2 regions of the Sulfurospirillum sp. UCH001 genome follow, and region 1 is predicted to be linked to the other one. Evidence: riboswitches for the same ligand, from Rfam matches in the RefSeq annotation. Region 1 holds a riboswitch; the other holds the start of a gene.
The links. A riboswitch is a leader RNA that binds a small molecule or an ion and turns the genes downstream of it on or off. The one in region 1 is predicted to bind thiamine pyrophosphate.
Positions count from the first base shown of each region.

Region 2: linked by a shared signal. The riboswitch ahead of thiD (bifunctional hydroxymethylpyrimidine kinase/phosphomethylpyrimidine kinase) and the one ahead of thiC (phosphomethylpyrimidine synthase ThiC) in region 1 are both predicted to bind thiamine pyrophosphate.

Region 1 is NZ_AP014723.1:609,128-617,466, forward strand. It holds gene UCH001_RS03135 (hypothetical protein) at 1-282, shown strand, start outside; gene UCH001_RS03140 (exodeoxyribonuclease III) at 312-1,076, opposite strand; gene UCH001_RS03145 (hypothetical protein) at 1,236-1,484, shown strand; gene UCH001_RS03150 (AEC family transporter) at 1,531-2,457, opposite strand; gene UCH001_RS03155 (MarR family winged helix-turn-helix transcriptional regulator) at 2,572-3,006, shown strand; gene UCH001_RS03160 (cupin domain-containing protein) at 3,114-3,509, shown strand; gene UCH001_RS03165 (HugZ family protein) at 3,611-4,096, shown strand; gene thiC (phosphomethylpyrimidine synthase ThiC) at 4,127-5,995, opposite strand; TPP riboswitch at 5,994-6,111, opposite strand; gene UCH001_RS03175 (chemotaxis protein CheX) at 6,229-6,645, opposite strand; gene UCH001_RS03180 (amino acid permease) at 6,842-8,179, shown strand; gene UCH001_RS03185 (sulfite exporter TauE/SafE family protein) at 8,302-8,339, shown strand, end outside.
Region 2 is NZ_AP014723.1:1,190,504-1,198,842, reverse strand. It holds gene UCH001_RS13490 (methyl-accepting chemotaxis protein) at 1-555, opposite strand, end outside; gene zupT (zinc transporter ZupT) at 649-1,494, opposite strand; gene UCH001_RS06000 (ferritin-like domain-containing protein) at 1,511-2,026, opposite strand; gene thiM (hydroxyethylthiazole kinase) at 2,104-2,907, opposite strand; gene cytX (putative hydroxymethylpyrimidine transporter CytX) at 2,886-4,097, opposite strand; gene thiD (bifunctional hydroxymethylpyrimidine kinase/phosphomethylpyrimidine kinase) at 4,094-4,897, opposite strand; TPP riboswitch at 4,958-5,067, opposite strand; gene UCH001_RS05980 (EAL domain-containing protein) at 5,125-7,125, opposite strand; gene UCH001_RS05975 (sensor histidine kinase) at 7,136-8,339, opposite strand, start outside.

The DNA of each region.
Region 1 (8,339 bases):
ACTAAATCGCCTGAAATAGACAAAGAGACTGGCCTTGTTATCGCAGAAGGGTTTGAAGTCGTCAAAGGGAACTGTACGGTGGCGTGTCACAGTGCAACACTCGTGACGCAAAATCGCGGGAATGAAAAGTATTGGAAAGATGCCATTGTGTATATGCAAAAAAACCAAGGTCTTTGGGATTTGGGGGCAGATGAGCCACGCATCATCAATTACCTAGCAACACATTATGGGCAAAGCCCTGTGTATCGACGTTCGCCTTTAAAAGTGAAATGGCAAGAATAGTACGTCGTTAGCTCCTATGCATATAGGGGCTAACACTCCAATTCTATGCCAACAGGGCAATGATCAGAGCCATAGATATGCGGTAAGATAAACGCATCTTTTAGTTGTCCCTCTAGCTCTTTAGAGATAAAAAAGTAGTCAATCCTCCATCCAACATTTCGCTCTCTCGCTCCCGCTCGGTATGACCACCACGAATAACACTCTGTTTTATCTCCATGTATATGCCTAAAGGTATCGATATACCCTTTCTCTAAAAGTGTGTCTATCCATGCACGCTCGATAGGTAAGAAGCCTGAAGTGTCTTCATTGGCTTTAGGATGAGTGAGGTCGATTTCACGATGCGCGGTATTGACATCGCCACAGATGATGATGCCTTTTCCCTCTTTGCGCAATGCTTCAGTATGCGCTAGAAAATCGCTGTAAAACTTCATCTTGTGGGCAAGACGTTCTTCACTTTGTTGACCATTTGGAAAGTAAACATTGAAAAGTGCTATGTTATCAAAGTGATGCTCTAAAATACGTCCTTCTTGGGTGTGGTCGATGTGTAAAGCGGTATCGGTTTTTTCAAACATTCGTGTGGAAAAGCTCATCGTACCCGAGTAGCCTTTTTTGCTTGCAGAGTTGATGTGTTTTGAGGTAAAAGGGTGTTGAAAAAGCGGTTCAGGAATTTGATGTGCTTCTGCTTTGATCTCTTGCAAACACAGAACATCAGGTTTAACTTCATCGACCCACGTAAAAGCATTTTTACTCGCAACAGCACGAATGCCATTAACATTCCACGATATCAGTTTCATACGCATTCTCCTTTAATTCTCTGAAATGGTATCATAAGTAACTAAGGGCTTTGGTATATCTTTTGCAAAGGTGATCTAAAAAGGAGTAACTGTGTTATCTTTTTCATGTGGGGCTAATGCCCATTTTCGCACTATCAATACCCATTTAAGCAGTGATTCATGCAACAATGTTTAGAGTATATCTGCAGGGAGTTTGAAAAAGTCAAAGACTATTTGCATTATCCAAGTCCTGCGAAAGAGCTGATTATCAACAATCTTTTTGAAAACTTTATGAAGTGCTTTTTAGAGTATCCGTTTGAAAAAAAGCGTTATCCCAAAGAGTTTTTAGAAACCGCCAATCTTTACAATGACGGTGATGTCGTGACACTCAAACGTTTTGAAGACATCGGTTGCGCTATTTGCTCTTAAGTGACTTTTACGACTATGTGAAAATCACCCATCTCTACCAAAAAATCTAACCCAAATGTGCGATATCAAAGTAAGCGAGTAGGTAACTTACCATCAGCAAAAAAGGAATAAACAGAAGCGAAGTAAAGAGTATGAGGCTTGCTACATCCACAGGTTTGCAGTCATAAAGGGCTGAAATGTTTACGTTGGTAACCGCCAGTGGCACGATGAGTTCTAAAAAAAGTACCGAAGCAACAAACGGCTCTAAGGGGAACACAAAAAAGAGCAGCCACACCGTAATGATAGGCATGATGACAAATTTGATGAGGTGAACGTGCAACAACAGTTTGTAGTTCAGCTCTCCGAGTTTCATGTTGTAAAGGTACATTCCAAACACAATGAGTTGAAGTACCACCATACAGTACGCCCCCATTTCCAGCGACTTAAAGAGAGTAGGGTGAATCACAATGCCTGCAAAATTAAGTCCAAGTGCGAACATCGCCGCCCAAATGACGGGCAGTTTAAAGATGTTCAAAAATGCTTGTTTCATACTTGATGTACCTGCAGAGTAAAAAAATACACCCAAGGTATATGTCATAAGGGTATTGGCAACACTCATCATGCTGGTGTAGATGATAGAATCTTGTCCAAAGATGGCGATGCCAAGAGGAATGCCCAAATTGCCTGTGTTGTTAATCGCCGCGGCTATGGTCATGATGGAGCGCTCTTTCACATCTTCAAAAAACATTCTTGCAAAAATAAATCCTACGACAATGGTAAGAAGCGAAAAAAGGACATAATAAAACGGCACTTGCAACAGCTCTAAGCTCATCGGTTTCGTGGAAAGTCCCCAAAATGAAAAGATGGGGTGCAGAAAATAGACCGAGAGAATGACCATACCGCGCTCAGCCAACTCTTCTTTGAAAATCTTTTTGGCAATGTATCCGAGTAGAATGAAAACATAAATGGCAAGAATGGAAAGCGCTATGTTCATGGTAAAGCTTTATGTGCAAGATTTTGAAAAGGGTATTGTAACGCAAAATCTCTTTCTCCTATCCATAAAATGAGGCACTTGACATTAATTAGATATCTAACTATAATGCGGCTTATGAAAAATCAAAGACTTATAGCGCTTTCCAGCAGACTTGCAGAGAAAGCCAATAAATTTATTATTGCAGAGCTGAAAAAATATGAACTGACAGATATTGCGCCTAGTCATGGTGATATCTTAAGTTTATTATTTGATGGTAGTAGTTATGAAATGGGCGAAATCTCGCGTAAAATTCACAGAACAAAACCCACAGTAACGGTTCTAGTAGAAAAGCTTGAAAAAAGCGGTTATGTACAACGTGTAAAATCAGATGTGGATGCCCGTTTTACGATGATTTCTCTTACCGAAAAAGGGTTTGCGCTTAGACCCATTTTTGAAGCTATTTCGAAAGATCTCAATGCATTAGCCTATGCGGGGCTTAGAGAAGAAGAGGGGATGTTACTCGAGATATTGCTTGAAAAAGCAATTATTAATTTTGAAAAGAGAGAGTAAAAAATTAGCCATATAGTTAGATATCTAATTAATTAAGGAGGCGAAAAGTCATTTTTATATTTTAAATTTAGTGTGAATAAACAATAAACTCAATCAAAGGAAAAATTATGGAAAAAGTAGGACAAAATTATAAAGTTATCTCATGCGGTGATGTCGCATCATTAGGTCGTGTTGTACTGCACGATGTTTTGGCATTAAGTGGTGCAGAAGTCTCTGTCAATGAACTCCCTGCAGGTGTAAGTGTTCCTTTTGTACATGCACATAAAAACAATGAAGAGATTTATGTAGTGCTTAGTGGCAAAGGGCTTTTATACATTGATGGCGAAGAGTTTGCCATAAAAGAGGGCGATGCGTTTCGTATAGACCCTAAAGGGGAGCGTTGCATCAAAGCGGACAATGCAAGCTCACTTCGTTTCATCTGTATTCAAGCCAAAGCAAAGAGCTTAGATGGCTATACCGAGAGTGATGGTGTTGGGGTTGACGCAAAACCGTCGTGGTTATAAGATTGCCTCGAAAGAGGCAATCTTAGTTTGCAGAGTTAATTAGCATTTTGGAGCACTTTTTTAACGCCTTCGTGTTAGACTAAAAATAAAAAAGTGAATCCATGAAAGAATTTATCGCAACTATTCAAACTGCCATCATCGGTACCCTTGATAGTAAAGGGCACCCTTTTAGCTCTTACGCACCTTACATTTACAACAATAACCGTTTTTACGTTTATATCTCCGACATTGCAACACATGCTAAAAATTTGCAAAAAAATCCCAAAGCATCACTCTTTTTTGTAGAAGACGAGAGTAAAACCGACAACCTGTTTGCACGAAAACGTGTGAGTTTACAATGCGATAGCCAAAAGATAGAGAGAGGAAGTGAGCGTTTTGTGGAAGTGTTAGGACTTTTTGCTAAGAAGTTTGATGCCAAGATGGTGGGGACACTTAAAAAGATGTTGGACTTTAATCTCTATGAGTTCAAAGTAATGTACGGCGAAGCGACCTTTGGATTTGGAAAAGCCTATTTTGTGGGTGGGGAAAATATGGATGAGCTGATTGCTAGAACTGAAGGCAATGGACATCATGGAGTAAATAAGTAGTTTTTAGCCCTGCAAAAGGGCTAAAACTTTTTATTGATAAATCTGTCCACCACTCTCTTTAAAGTGTTCGGCTTGTTCTTCCAAACCTTTTTTAAGTGCCATACTTACATCATCTGTACCGATTTTTGCAGCGTAGTCACGTACATCTTGTGAGATTTTCATGGAGCAAAACTTTGGTCCACACATCGAGCAAAAATGTGCTACTTTGGCACTCTCGACGGGTAAGGTTTTGTCGTGGTATTCACGAGCACGGTCTGGGTCAAAACCGATGTTGAACTGGTCGTACCATCGAAACTCAAAACGGGCTTTGCTCATGGCATTATCTCTGATTTGTGCTCCTGGAAAACCTTTAGCAAGGTCGGCTGCGTGTGCGGCGATCTTGTAGGCGATGATGCCCTCTTTAACGTCTTCTCTGTTTGGTAAGCCTAAATGCTCTTTAGGGGTAACGTAGCAGAGCATGGCGGTACCGTACCAGCCAATTTGTGCTGCACCGATAGCTGAGGTGATGTGATCATACCCCGGAGCAACGTCGGTGACGAGCGGTCCAAGCGTATAGAACGGTGCTTCAAAACAGTCCTCTAACTCTTTGGTCATGTTTTCTTTGATTTTTTGCATCGGAACGTGTCCTGGTCCTTCGATCATCACTTGAACATCATGTTTCCATGCGATTTTGGTAAGTTCACCCAACGTTTCCAGTTCAGCAAATTGCGCTTCATCGTTGGCATCATACAGTGAGCCAGGGCGTAAGCCATCTCCGAGTGAAAACGCCACATCGTAGGCTTTCATAATCTCACAGATTTCCTCAAAATAGGTGTAGAGGAAGTTCTCTTTGTGGTGGTGCAGACACCATTTAGCCATGATGCTTCCACCTCGAGAAACGATGCCTGTTAGTCGTTTTGCCGTCATCGGTACGTATGCTAAGCGAACACCTGCATGAATGGTGAAGTAGTCCACCCCTTGTTCTGCTTGCTCGATAAGTGTGTCACGGAATACTTCCCATGTCAAGTCTTCGGCGATGCCATTGACCTTTTCTAGGGCTTGGTAAATTGGCACGGTACCAATCGGCACAGCTGAGTTCCTCAAAATCCACTCTCGTGTTTCGTGGATGTTTTTACCTGTGGAGAGGTCCATCACGGTATCGCCACCCCAACGGGTAGACCAAAGCATCTTTTCGACCTCTTCTTCGATGGATGAAGTGGTTGCAGAGTTTCCGATGTTGGCATTGATCTTGACCATGAAGTTACGACCGATGATCATCGGCTCGGCTTCTGGGTGATTGACATTGAGCGGAAGGACTGCACGACCTGCGGCGATCTCTTGGCGGACAAATTCAGGAGTGTAAACCTCTGGTAAGTTTGCCCCAAAATGCTCGCCTTGGTGTTGAGAGCCAAGGAGTTTGTTTTTGCGTGCCTCTTCAAGATTACAGTTTTCACGAATGGCGACATACTCCATTTCTGGCGTAATGATGCCTTTTTTTGCGTAGTGCATTTGGGTGATGTTTTGACCACTTTTTGCACGGCGTGGTTTTTTGAGGTTGGGGAAACGAAGCGCGTTTAGCTCGGCATCATCATGGCGTTTGTGAAAATAGACAGAACTAAAATCGCTCAGTTGCTCAGTATCGCCTCTTTCTTCTATCCATTTGGCACGAATAGGCTTTAAACCTTGGTGTAGGTCGATTTTAACGTTTGGGTCAGTGTAAACACCTGAAGTATCGTAGACATGAAGTGGTGGGTTTTCTTCGAACGTTCCATCACTTTTAGCCGTTGGACTGAGTTCTATCTCACGCATTGGGACTTGAATGTCAGGGCGTGAACCTTGGATGTAAATTTTCTTGGAACTTGGAAAGTTTTGAATGTAAGATGAATCTATTTTTTCAAGATTGTCGAGTACTTTACTCATGCGTTTATCTCCTTATTTCCTACGCTGGCATTACCCAGATCAGGTTCGTGAAGCCACATTAATGGACTTCTTGGGGTATTATCTCAGCCCTAAGTTCGGCACCCCCACAGACAATGGTAAACAATTAAAAGAAGTTGATTATACAGAACTATGCAAAGAGGCGACTTAAGAAAAAGAGTTGGGTTTAAAAAGCAGTACGTTTGTTTAAGTGTCGTTTCGTTTATTTACATTTCTTAACGTGCAATCACAAATGTACTGTTTTTGATGAGGTAATGGTGTGTGTCTTGAAGCTGAATGGGAAAAGGTCTACAAACATTGCCCATAAATTCAGGAACATTGAGTTGATAGGTATTATTGGGGTATTTTTCTTCTAAAAGAACTTTTGCAGAACCGATGATTTGGTTGGCGATCTCTTTTAAAAGGTCATCTAAGTCATTTTCACAAAGATTTTCTTCAAAAAGAAGGTTAAATGCAATTTCACTCAGTACCTCTTTTTCAAAGAAAAGATACCATGTGTGTTCTGTATCGTTTTCAAGAAGAGAAATGGCAGAACCATAAAAGTATTCTCCCAAATTAGCTGCTTTTTGAGGCAGTTCACATAAAATAGTTTCACAAAAACTGCGTGTGGCTTCAATGACGGCTTGATTCATTCATAACCCCTTAATATGCGCTAAGAGAACATTATATTTGAAACTATTTAAATTATATATTAAAGAAAATCCTAAGATGATAAAGTGATTTTAAAAAGAGAATTTTTTATACATAAGAATATTTTTTAATCACAGCATTGGAATAATTTTTTTGAAAAACGCTACAATAGCGCGTTAATTTTTTTGAAGGAATTTTATGCACACAAAAGGGCTTTCAAGAGGCTTGCAAAATAGACACGTCCAGCTTATTGCATTGGGTGGAGCTATTGGTACAGGTCTATTTTTAGGGGTTTCTACAACCGTACAATTGACAGGTCCCGCGGTACTTTTAGGGTATGCGCTGGGTGGATTTATTGCATTTATGATTATGCGACAACTGGGTGAAATGGTTGTTGAAGAGCCAGTTGCTGGATCATTTAGTCACTTTGCAAACAAATACTGGCATCCATTTGCGGGTTTTGCATCGGGCTGGAACTACTGGATTCTTTATGTTTTAGTAGGTATGGCAGAACTAACAGCGATTGGTACGTTTGTTCACTTTTGGCTTCCAAACATCCCAACATGGGCATCAGCAGCGTTTTTCTTTGTTTTGGTTAACCTTGTAAACTTAGTCAATGTCCGTATTTACGGTGAATTTGAGTTTTGGTTTTCTATCATTAAGGTAGCGGCTATTATTGCGATGATTGCATTTGGTAGTTACTTGCTTGTCAGTGGTAATGGTGGCGAGAGTGCACACTTTAGTAACCTTTGGGCATTAGAAGGCGGCTTTTTTCCACATGGGATTAAAGGCTTTTTGATGGCGATGGTATTCATCATGTTCTCATTTGGTGGGCTTGAGTTAATTGGTATTGCTGCGGCTGAAACAGACGATCCAAGTCATACCATTCCAAGAGCGACCAATCAAGTTATTTACCGTATTCTTATTTTCTACATTGGTGCACTTGCGGTACTTCTGTCTTTAATGCCATGGATGCAGATGACCAAAGAAGTCACGCCATTTGTAATGGTTTTTAGCACGATCAATCAAAATGTTATTGCACATGTACTCAATGCGATCGTTTTAACAGCGGCACTTTCAGTCTATAACAGTGGCGTTTACTCAAATTCACGTATGCTGTTTGGTTTAGCAGCACAAGGCAATGCACCTAAAATGATGATGCGCCTAAACAGTAAAGGCGTTCCAGTCAATGCCGTACTATTCTCTGCGCTCATTACAGGTACATGTGTCGCGCTTAATTATTTTATGCCAGAGGGTGCATTTCAGTTTTTGATGGCACTTGTTGTTTCAGCGTTGGTAGTTAATTGGTTTATGATTAGCTTTGCGCATCTTAAATTCCGTTATGCAAAAATTAAAGAGGGCATAGAGCCTAAATTTAAAGCATTTTGGTTCCCAATGGGCAACATTATCTGTCTAGCGTTTTTCGTGATGATTTTGGGTGTGATGCTTTTTATTGATGGTATCAATATCTCTGTTTATCTTATTCCTGCATGGTTGATTGTATTAGCCATTGGGTATAAACTCTCTCGTAAATAACTATTAGGCTCTTTGCATGAATTAAAATGCAAAGAGCTCATCTTCTTTTAACATCCACTTTAAATCGTTTATTAAGAGCGCATCTAGTACAATCAATCATCTTATAATTAAAGTTGGCATATATGTTAGTGGGGCTTGCATTTTTCGGTATTTTAGTAGG
Region 2 (8,339 bases), 580 kb from region 1:
TTGTGTTCTCTCAGCCAATTTTCTAACTTCATCAGCAACAACCGCAAACCCACGACCGTGTTCGCCAGCACGTGCCGCTTCAATCGCAGCATTGAGTGCTAAAAGATTTGTTTGATCTGAAATATCTTTAATAAGATTGATGACGCTTGCGATTTCATCGACACTATGATGAAGATTTTCCGCCATGTGACGTGACTCAACTGCAGAATTTGAAATTTGACTCAGAGAGGTTAATAGGTTGTTAGAAATAGCATTAAGATTTGAAATACTTTCTACAGTAGAACCACTTATTTCGACAATCTCTTTAGATGCCTCAAGGTTCTGTTCTATGTCATGTTGAATCTCTTTAACGCTATTGCCACAACCGCCCAACATTGTGTTAATTAGCGCTGTTTTCAAACGATTTTCACTCAGTGTAATCTGTGATGAAGCTTCAGATTGTTGTAGCATGTCTAACTTTTGCTTTAAGCTTTCATTTTCAGCTTTTAAACGTTCGTTTTCTAAACGGAACTGTTCATTACTTTCTTCTAAAATCGCCTTACTCTTTCCAAACATTCCTGTGCCCTTTTCATAATAGTTTAATGAAAAGTTTACCTAAACATCCCCTAAAAGTCCTTATATTTCGTCAGTAAATACTTATAATGTCTCTTAAATGAGTTTAAATGCAACTAAACTAACAGCCATCACCATCATTCCAAGGACGATACCTAAGATCGTTGTATGGGCATTTCCATAGACTCTTGCTGAAGGTAAAAGTTCATCAAAAGAGATATACACCATAATACCTGCAACAATACCAAAAGTAATACCCAGTGTAAGCTCACCCATAATAGGTAAAAGAAGGAAAAAACCGACCAATGCGCCAATGGGCTCAGCAAGTCCTGATATAAAAGCGTACCAAAAAGCGCTTTTTCGTTCTCCTGTTGCATGATAAATGGGTAAAGAAACTGCCATACCTTCTGGGATATTATGGATAGCAATCGCTAAGGCAATCGTAAGACCAATGTGAACATTATCAAGTGCAGCGATAAATGTAGCAAAGCCTTCGGGAAAATTGTGAATACCAATAGCAAGGGCTGTAAATATACCTGTGCGTTTGAGTGCGGAATCTTTTAGAAGAGAGTGCTCATGCCCTTCTTTGAGGACACTTAGTTCTTTGTTGGATTTTGGTTCGTGAGGATTGACATCTTCAGGGATAAACCGATCAATGAGCGCACTGATACCAATGCCTCCAAAAAAGCAAAGTAAAGCTAAAGACTCCCCTATTATAGGGCTTGCATAAATTGCACTAAAGGCTGTTTTTGACTTAAAAAGAATCTCAACAAATGAGACATAGACCATCACACCTGCTGAAAATCCCAATCCTATGGATAAGAAAGTATGACTTTTACTCTTTGAAAAAAAGGCTAAAAGAGCTCCAAATCCTGTGCTTAACCCTGCAAAGAGTGTGAGAAGAAAAGCAGGTATGAACTGCTCTAAGCTAACATCGACCATACCTGCCTCCTTAGTGTTATTGCATTGATTTCTTTAAATCGCCAATAAATTCGGTAATATCGTCATGCAAGTTTTGAAGATCTTCTTCATGCATAACTTCATCAGCTAAAATTTGAGAAACTAAGTCATATGTGACAATGTCTTTGTTACGTGTAAGATCTACGATACTAGAATACGTTGCAATGGCACACTGCTCACCTTTAATGGCATCTTTTAAAACAGCTACCACATCAAAATCATTAGGTGCATCATAACCACAATTGGTCTGTTTGAGCCAATCCGCTGGATGTAAAAGTGGAGCTCCACCTAATTGAATGATACGATCTGCAACCATAGTTGCGTGTCTGAGTTCATCTGCTGCGTGCTGAACAAGTTCTGCAATCGCTGCATCTTTCATCAACCCTTTAACCACTTTAGCTTCAATAAAATACTGATAATACGCTAACCACTCGTCAGCATAAGCACGATTGAGTGTTGTGATGATCTCTTGAACCTCAATACCTTTGATAATAGAATTTCCAACTCTTGCCATCATTGACTCCTTTATCATTGTTTATGAAGAAATCATACAGCTATCAAACTAAAATATATATTAAATAATAATTATTCCTATTTATATAAACTTATTTTAGCTTTCTCGATTAATGTCATGTAATTCATTTCACTAATTCTATCAATCAAAGCTGTGTGAAATGTTCCCATACCTTTACTTTTATCTGCTATTTCACCAGAGATAGACATCGTCAAAATCCCTGCAATTGCGCTTGGAAGTGCTTTTTTTGAAGCACCTAAAAAACTACCGATCAAAGATGTTGTCATACATCCAGTACCGGTGACATTTGTTAAAGCAACATCACCATTTTCTAGAATATAACACTCTTTTGCATCAGCTACAATATCAGTTTTACCGGTTATTGCAATCACGCATCCTAATTTTTTAGCTAAATGGGAAGCAATAATAGCACCATCACTCTCTTCTTCTAACGAATCAACTCCAGCGCTTTTAGATTCAAGCCCCGCAATGGTTTTAATCTCAGCCATATTGCCACGAATAATGCTAAACGAGATTGTATTCATGAGTTCTGCAACACTCTTTTTTCGAAAAGATGTTGCCCCTACTCCTACAGGATCAAGAACTACAGGAATCCCTTTAGCATTTGCCGCTTTACCTGCTTCTACCATAGAGGCAAGGGTTCGTTCATTTGCCGTTCCAATATTTAAAACAAGTGCATCACAAATGCCAACCATCTCTGCTACTTCGTCTATTTCATCTGCCATAATAGGAGAAGCACCAATGGCTAAAACGACGTTAGCACAGTCATTGACCGTCACATAGTTGGTGATATGATGTACCAAAGCTCGCTTTGTTTGGAGTGCTACAAAAACTTCGTTCAATTGATCTTGAATGTCCATGTTGCCATAACCTTTTTCGTAATAATAAATATCATGCTTGTTGCAAGCATCGTAGGAAGCGTTGAACCGAGTGGTAAATCAAACGTCATAAACCAATAATAGAGCCCTACTCCAATCGCCCAAACGATGAGTGCTCCTATGTGCAACGACAAAGAAGGCTCAATTTGCTCTTTTTTAAAGATAAAATAATCACTTAGCAAAATGGCAAATAACGGTCCAAAAACTGAACCTATAGCATATAAAAAGGTTTCATACTGCTCAATAGGAGTAAAAATAGCAATCAAAAGCCCAATAATAGCCATTGCAAAAGCAATTTTTCGCTCGCTCATTTGCGGGAAAATATTGGTAAATGTCACCCCTGCTGAATACGCATCAAGAAATGTTGTTGTAATGGTAGAAAGAAGTACAATTCCAAGCGCAGCAAATCCTAAATTGAGCGTCATCATCATAGAGCCTACACTTGCGTCTTTTGCATACAATGCAATCGCTAAGCCAATCGCATACATCAATGAACTACCGATAAAATACCCCATAAAACTACCAACAAGGCCAGATTTTCTACTCTTAGCAAAACGTGTATAATCAGAAATCAGAGGAAGCCATGATAGAGGCATAATGATGCTAAGCTCTAATGCAGCTCCAAAACTCATTTCATCTGTGGGTGCAGCTAGTAAAATATTGCCTTCTTTAAAAACAACTCCACATAAAATTAGTGTGAGAACAAAAAGAAGAACAACAGCTACAACATTGAGTTTTTGGAACCCTACTTTTCCAAGCCAAATCCACAGACCTATAAAAATCCCAATAGCAATTGCCCATGTATTGATACTGTCAAATCCAAAAAGTGCAACTCCAAGTTCATTAGCAGCACGTCCACCAGAAATAATCATCACAGCCGTCCAACCAATGAGTTGAAAAACATTGAGAAGTGAGAAAAGGTAGGAGCCATAATGACCAAAAGAGATGCGTGTGGACATAATGGCTGGAAGTTTACTTTGAGCTCCAATATAACCACCTAAGATTAAAATCAATCCACCAATCAGATGCCCTAACAGAATAGCTTTTAATCCTTGCTCAAACCCTAATGGCGCTAAAAGTCCACCCGTAAAAATCTCCGCCATTGAAACAGCAGCACCAAACCAAAGTGCAAAGAGCCCAAAACCACTTAAAGTTGTTTTTTCTTCCATCATGACTCAATTCCTGCTTTTGTATAAAGTGCGTAAAAATGGTGCACGGGACCAACGCCATGTCCTAATTTAAAGCCATGCGTAATCGCTTCTGTAATGTACGCTTTTGCTGCTTCAACGGCTTCTTTTACTGGTAGTCCTTTTGCAAGGTTTGCTGCGATGGCAGAAGAAAGGGTACAGCCTGTTCCATGAGTATTGATGGTTTTTAGACGAGCTGAATGTAACAGATGAAACGTCTCACCATCATAAAGAACATCGGTGGCATCATTTTCCAAATGCCCTCCTTTAACAAGAACGTATTTACAACCAAGTTTATGCAAATCAAGCGCTGCTTTTTTCATAAGCTCAATCGTATCGATTTTATAACCCACGATCACTTCTGCTTCTGGAAGATTGGGGGTAATAAGTGTCGCCATCGGTAAAAGAATGTCAATAAGTGCTCTTTTGGCTTCGGGTTGCAAAAGGTCATATCCGCTTTTCGAGATCATCACAGGATCAATCACTAAAGGCGGCAAGGAGTATTTTTTAAGTGTCTGTGCGATAATTTCGATGGTTTCAGGACGAGAAACCATACCAATTTTTACGGCATCTACACGAATGTCATCAAAAATCGCTTCAATTTGATGTTCTATAACGGATGGGGTAATGTCTTGGACATCAAAGACACCTTGAGTATTTTGCGCGGTAATGGCAGTAATAACACTCATGCCATAGGTGCTATTGGCACTAAAAGCTTTTAGATCGGCTTGAATACCTGCACCTCCGCAGCTGTCAGAGCCTGCAATCGTTAAACAATGTTTCATAAATCATTCCTCAAATCTGTTGAGATAAAAAGTTAGCAGAGGGATTTAGAGAAGATGTGTGTTATTTTGATTGAGCTTTCCTACGCTGGCATTACCCAGATCAGGTCACAAGGATCAAAGAATCACCATTCTTTATCTCAGCTGGTTTACCAGCCCTCCTAGCACTAACTATTAAAGACAATTGTACTCTGATTTATAGGTTTTTTCAAGCACAAAAAAATGCAGGTTTAAAAGCCCGAAATTCCCTTGTATTCTTCTAATAACTGTGGCTTACCAAAGTAATACCCTTGCGAATAATGCACACCAAGTGCATAAAGAATATTAAAAATTGTCTCATTTTCAACAAATTCAGCAATAGTTTTGATATTATGTTCATTGGCAAAACTCACTATCGTTTTAACAATAGAGATAGAATAATCATCCGTAGCAATATTTTTAATCAAACTGCCATCAATTTTGATAATATCTGGATCATAATCAAGGAGTCGCTCAAAATTAGAGTAGCCGCTTCCAAAATCATCAATAGCAATAGAAACACCACGCGATTTCACTTCTTGAATAAACGTTTTAATCACATCAAACTCTTTAATGCTTGCATCTTCGAGTAGTTCAAACGTGATGCGATGGGCATGTTCTTTATGGGTATCTAAAAGATTAATCAGTTTGTTACGTGTGACCTGCTCTTCAATATCAATAGCGGAAATATTGATCGTAATGTCGGCTGATGTTTGATACAACGCCTGAAATGAGTTATCCAATACTTTTTGCGTAATTTGAGTGTAATAACGCCCTTTTTTAGAAATATCTAGAAAATCTGCGGGAAACCAGAGGTTGTGATTTTCATCAACAAGTCTGACTAAAGACTCAAATTTTGCTATTTTTTTCGTTTTGTTATCAATGATAGGTTGAAAATAAGAGATAATGCCTGACGTATTTAACGCTTTTTTAACCGCAACAATGATTCCCATATTGACCTGTGCTTGGGCTTGCATCTCTAAAATCAAATCTGTGGCAAGAATAAAATTAATCTTTTTGCGCTCTGCTTTTTTAATACCAAAATGTGCACTTTGATACGGTTCTTTCCCACCAAATGCTAAACTAGCTATTAACGAAGCACTGTATTCGATTTGATTGAGATGAATGATCTCTTCTTCAATCTCTTTGAGAAGCTCTTTAATCTTTTGACCCAAGCTAAGAGCGATTAAAGGACATTTATTTTTATCAATAGCTAACGCATACTCACCAAATCCCAACGTATAAATTTTTTCAAAAGGACAGGCTTTGGCGATATTTTCTAAAAGTTTATCCCCTAATCTACGCTCTAAAAGCTCAATTAATTCATTACTATAAAAATCTTCAACAGTCGCAAAATCTTCTATCTTTAGAAGTACCACTACGGCTTCTTCGGTACTATGGATATAGTCAAAAAGTTGCTTTTTAGGGTTCATTACTTCCGTGATATCATTGTAAAGCGCGATATACTCAACCACTTCGCCTTTTTTATTGAGAATAGGTTTAATAGCTGTTTTGATGTAATAACTGCTACCATTTTTACATCGATTTTTGATAATACCCTGCCACAAGTTTCCACTGCTTATTGTTTTCCATAAATCTTGAAAAAGCTCTTGTGGTGTATCTTTATGCCGTACAATACTGTGTTTTTGACCAATGATTTCATCACGGCTAAAACCAGAAATAGTACAAAAAGCATCATTCACGTAGGTAATGACTCCATGTTTGTCAGTCTTAGAAACGATGGCACTTTTATCGGTAACTTCTAGGTATTGGGTTAAAAGTGTTTGGAGTTTATCGTGTTCTGCTTTAAGGCGAATTTTTTCAATGACTTGACTTAAAACATCCATAAATTGCCCTATTTCAATAGGTTTCAGAAGATACCCTTCAACCCCTAGACGAATACTCTCTATAAAATACTCAGCTTCGTTGTACGCTGAGAGTATCAAAACAGGCGTTTGAGGACTTAGCTTCCGAATCGCTGCTGCCATCTCTAAACCATTCATTTGAGGCATTGTAATATCGGTGATAACTAAATCAATATGATAATTTTTAAATTTTTCCAAACCATCTTCACCATCAACTGCTTCGATAACACGTCCAAAAAACTCTTCAAAAATCAACATGGAACCTGCGCGTGCCCCAACGTTATCTTCAACGTATAAAAGTGTTAAATTTCTGGCATCTACAATACATTTTTTGAAAACTGATTCCATTTATTGTCCTTTAACTTACAAGCGATGAGCGGGGTAAAGTAACTGTGAAAATAGCACCATCTAAACCATTTGATGCACATAAATTTCCACCACAATGCTCTTCAATAATTTTATGGCTCATATAAAGCCCCAATCCTGTACCGTCTTTTTTGTTTTTTGTACTAAAATAGGGCTCAAAAATACGCTCGATAACAGCACTTGAAATTCCTCCGCCATTATCACTGATTGACACAATCACACTACCATCATTTTTATACGTTGCTATTTTAATCCAAGGATTTTCTATCTTATTCTCAAGAAGAACATCTTCTGCATTTTTAATGAGATTCAGCAAAACCTGCATCAGTTCATTGGCATATGTCATTATGTATTCATTAGAGTTATACTCCATGATTAACTTAATCTTTTTGTTTTCTAAAGAGACACCAATAATTCCTAAAACCTTCTCAATAACCTCTTCTAAACTTACTTTATCTTTTGCCTTACTTGGTTTAAAAAATTGTCTAAAATCATCGATTGTTTGGCTAAGGTATTGTGCGTAACGATTAACATCGTTCAGTTTTTCAATAAAGAGTGTCTCATCAAATTTTTTCAAAGTAAGTTTTAAATGCAATCCTTGCACAGTTGAGCTAATAGCACTTAGAGGCTGTCTCCATTGATGCGCAATCATACTGATCATCTCACCCATTGAAGCAAGACGGGATTGCTGAATGAGTTGTTGATCTTTTTGCCTATTTTTTTCTACTTCTTGAACAACACGCTCTTCTAATGTAAGGTTGAGTTCTTCAAGAGCTTTTTGAGCCTTAATTTTCTCCTTTTCCCTCTCTTTGTCAATGCGGATTACAATGAGCATCACCAAGAAAATAAAAAGTAAGAAAGGAACCATGGCTTTGAGAAACCTCTCTAAACCCACAAGAAATGAAATAACTTTTTGATAATGTTTTTTAGAAAAATCCAGTGCTAAAATAGCGACACGACCATCTTTTTGAACGATAGGATATAACAGCGTTGCCCAAAGAGCATCGACTCTATCTTTTTGATAAATCACTTTTGCTTCTCGAAAACGAATCACATCTTCCCATGAAGTATCTTCTGGCTCAAAAAGCTCTTCAAACTGAAATTTGTCACTTTTTTCCTGTCCACCATCAAGAAGAACTCGAAACAAAATAGAGTCTGTATCTGGCTTATCTATGATAAAAATATTTTGAATTTTT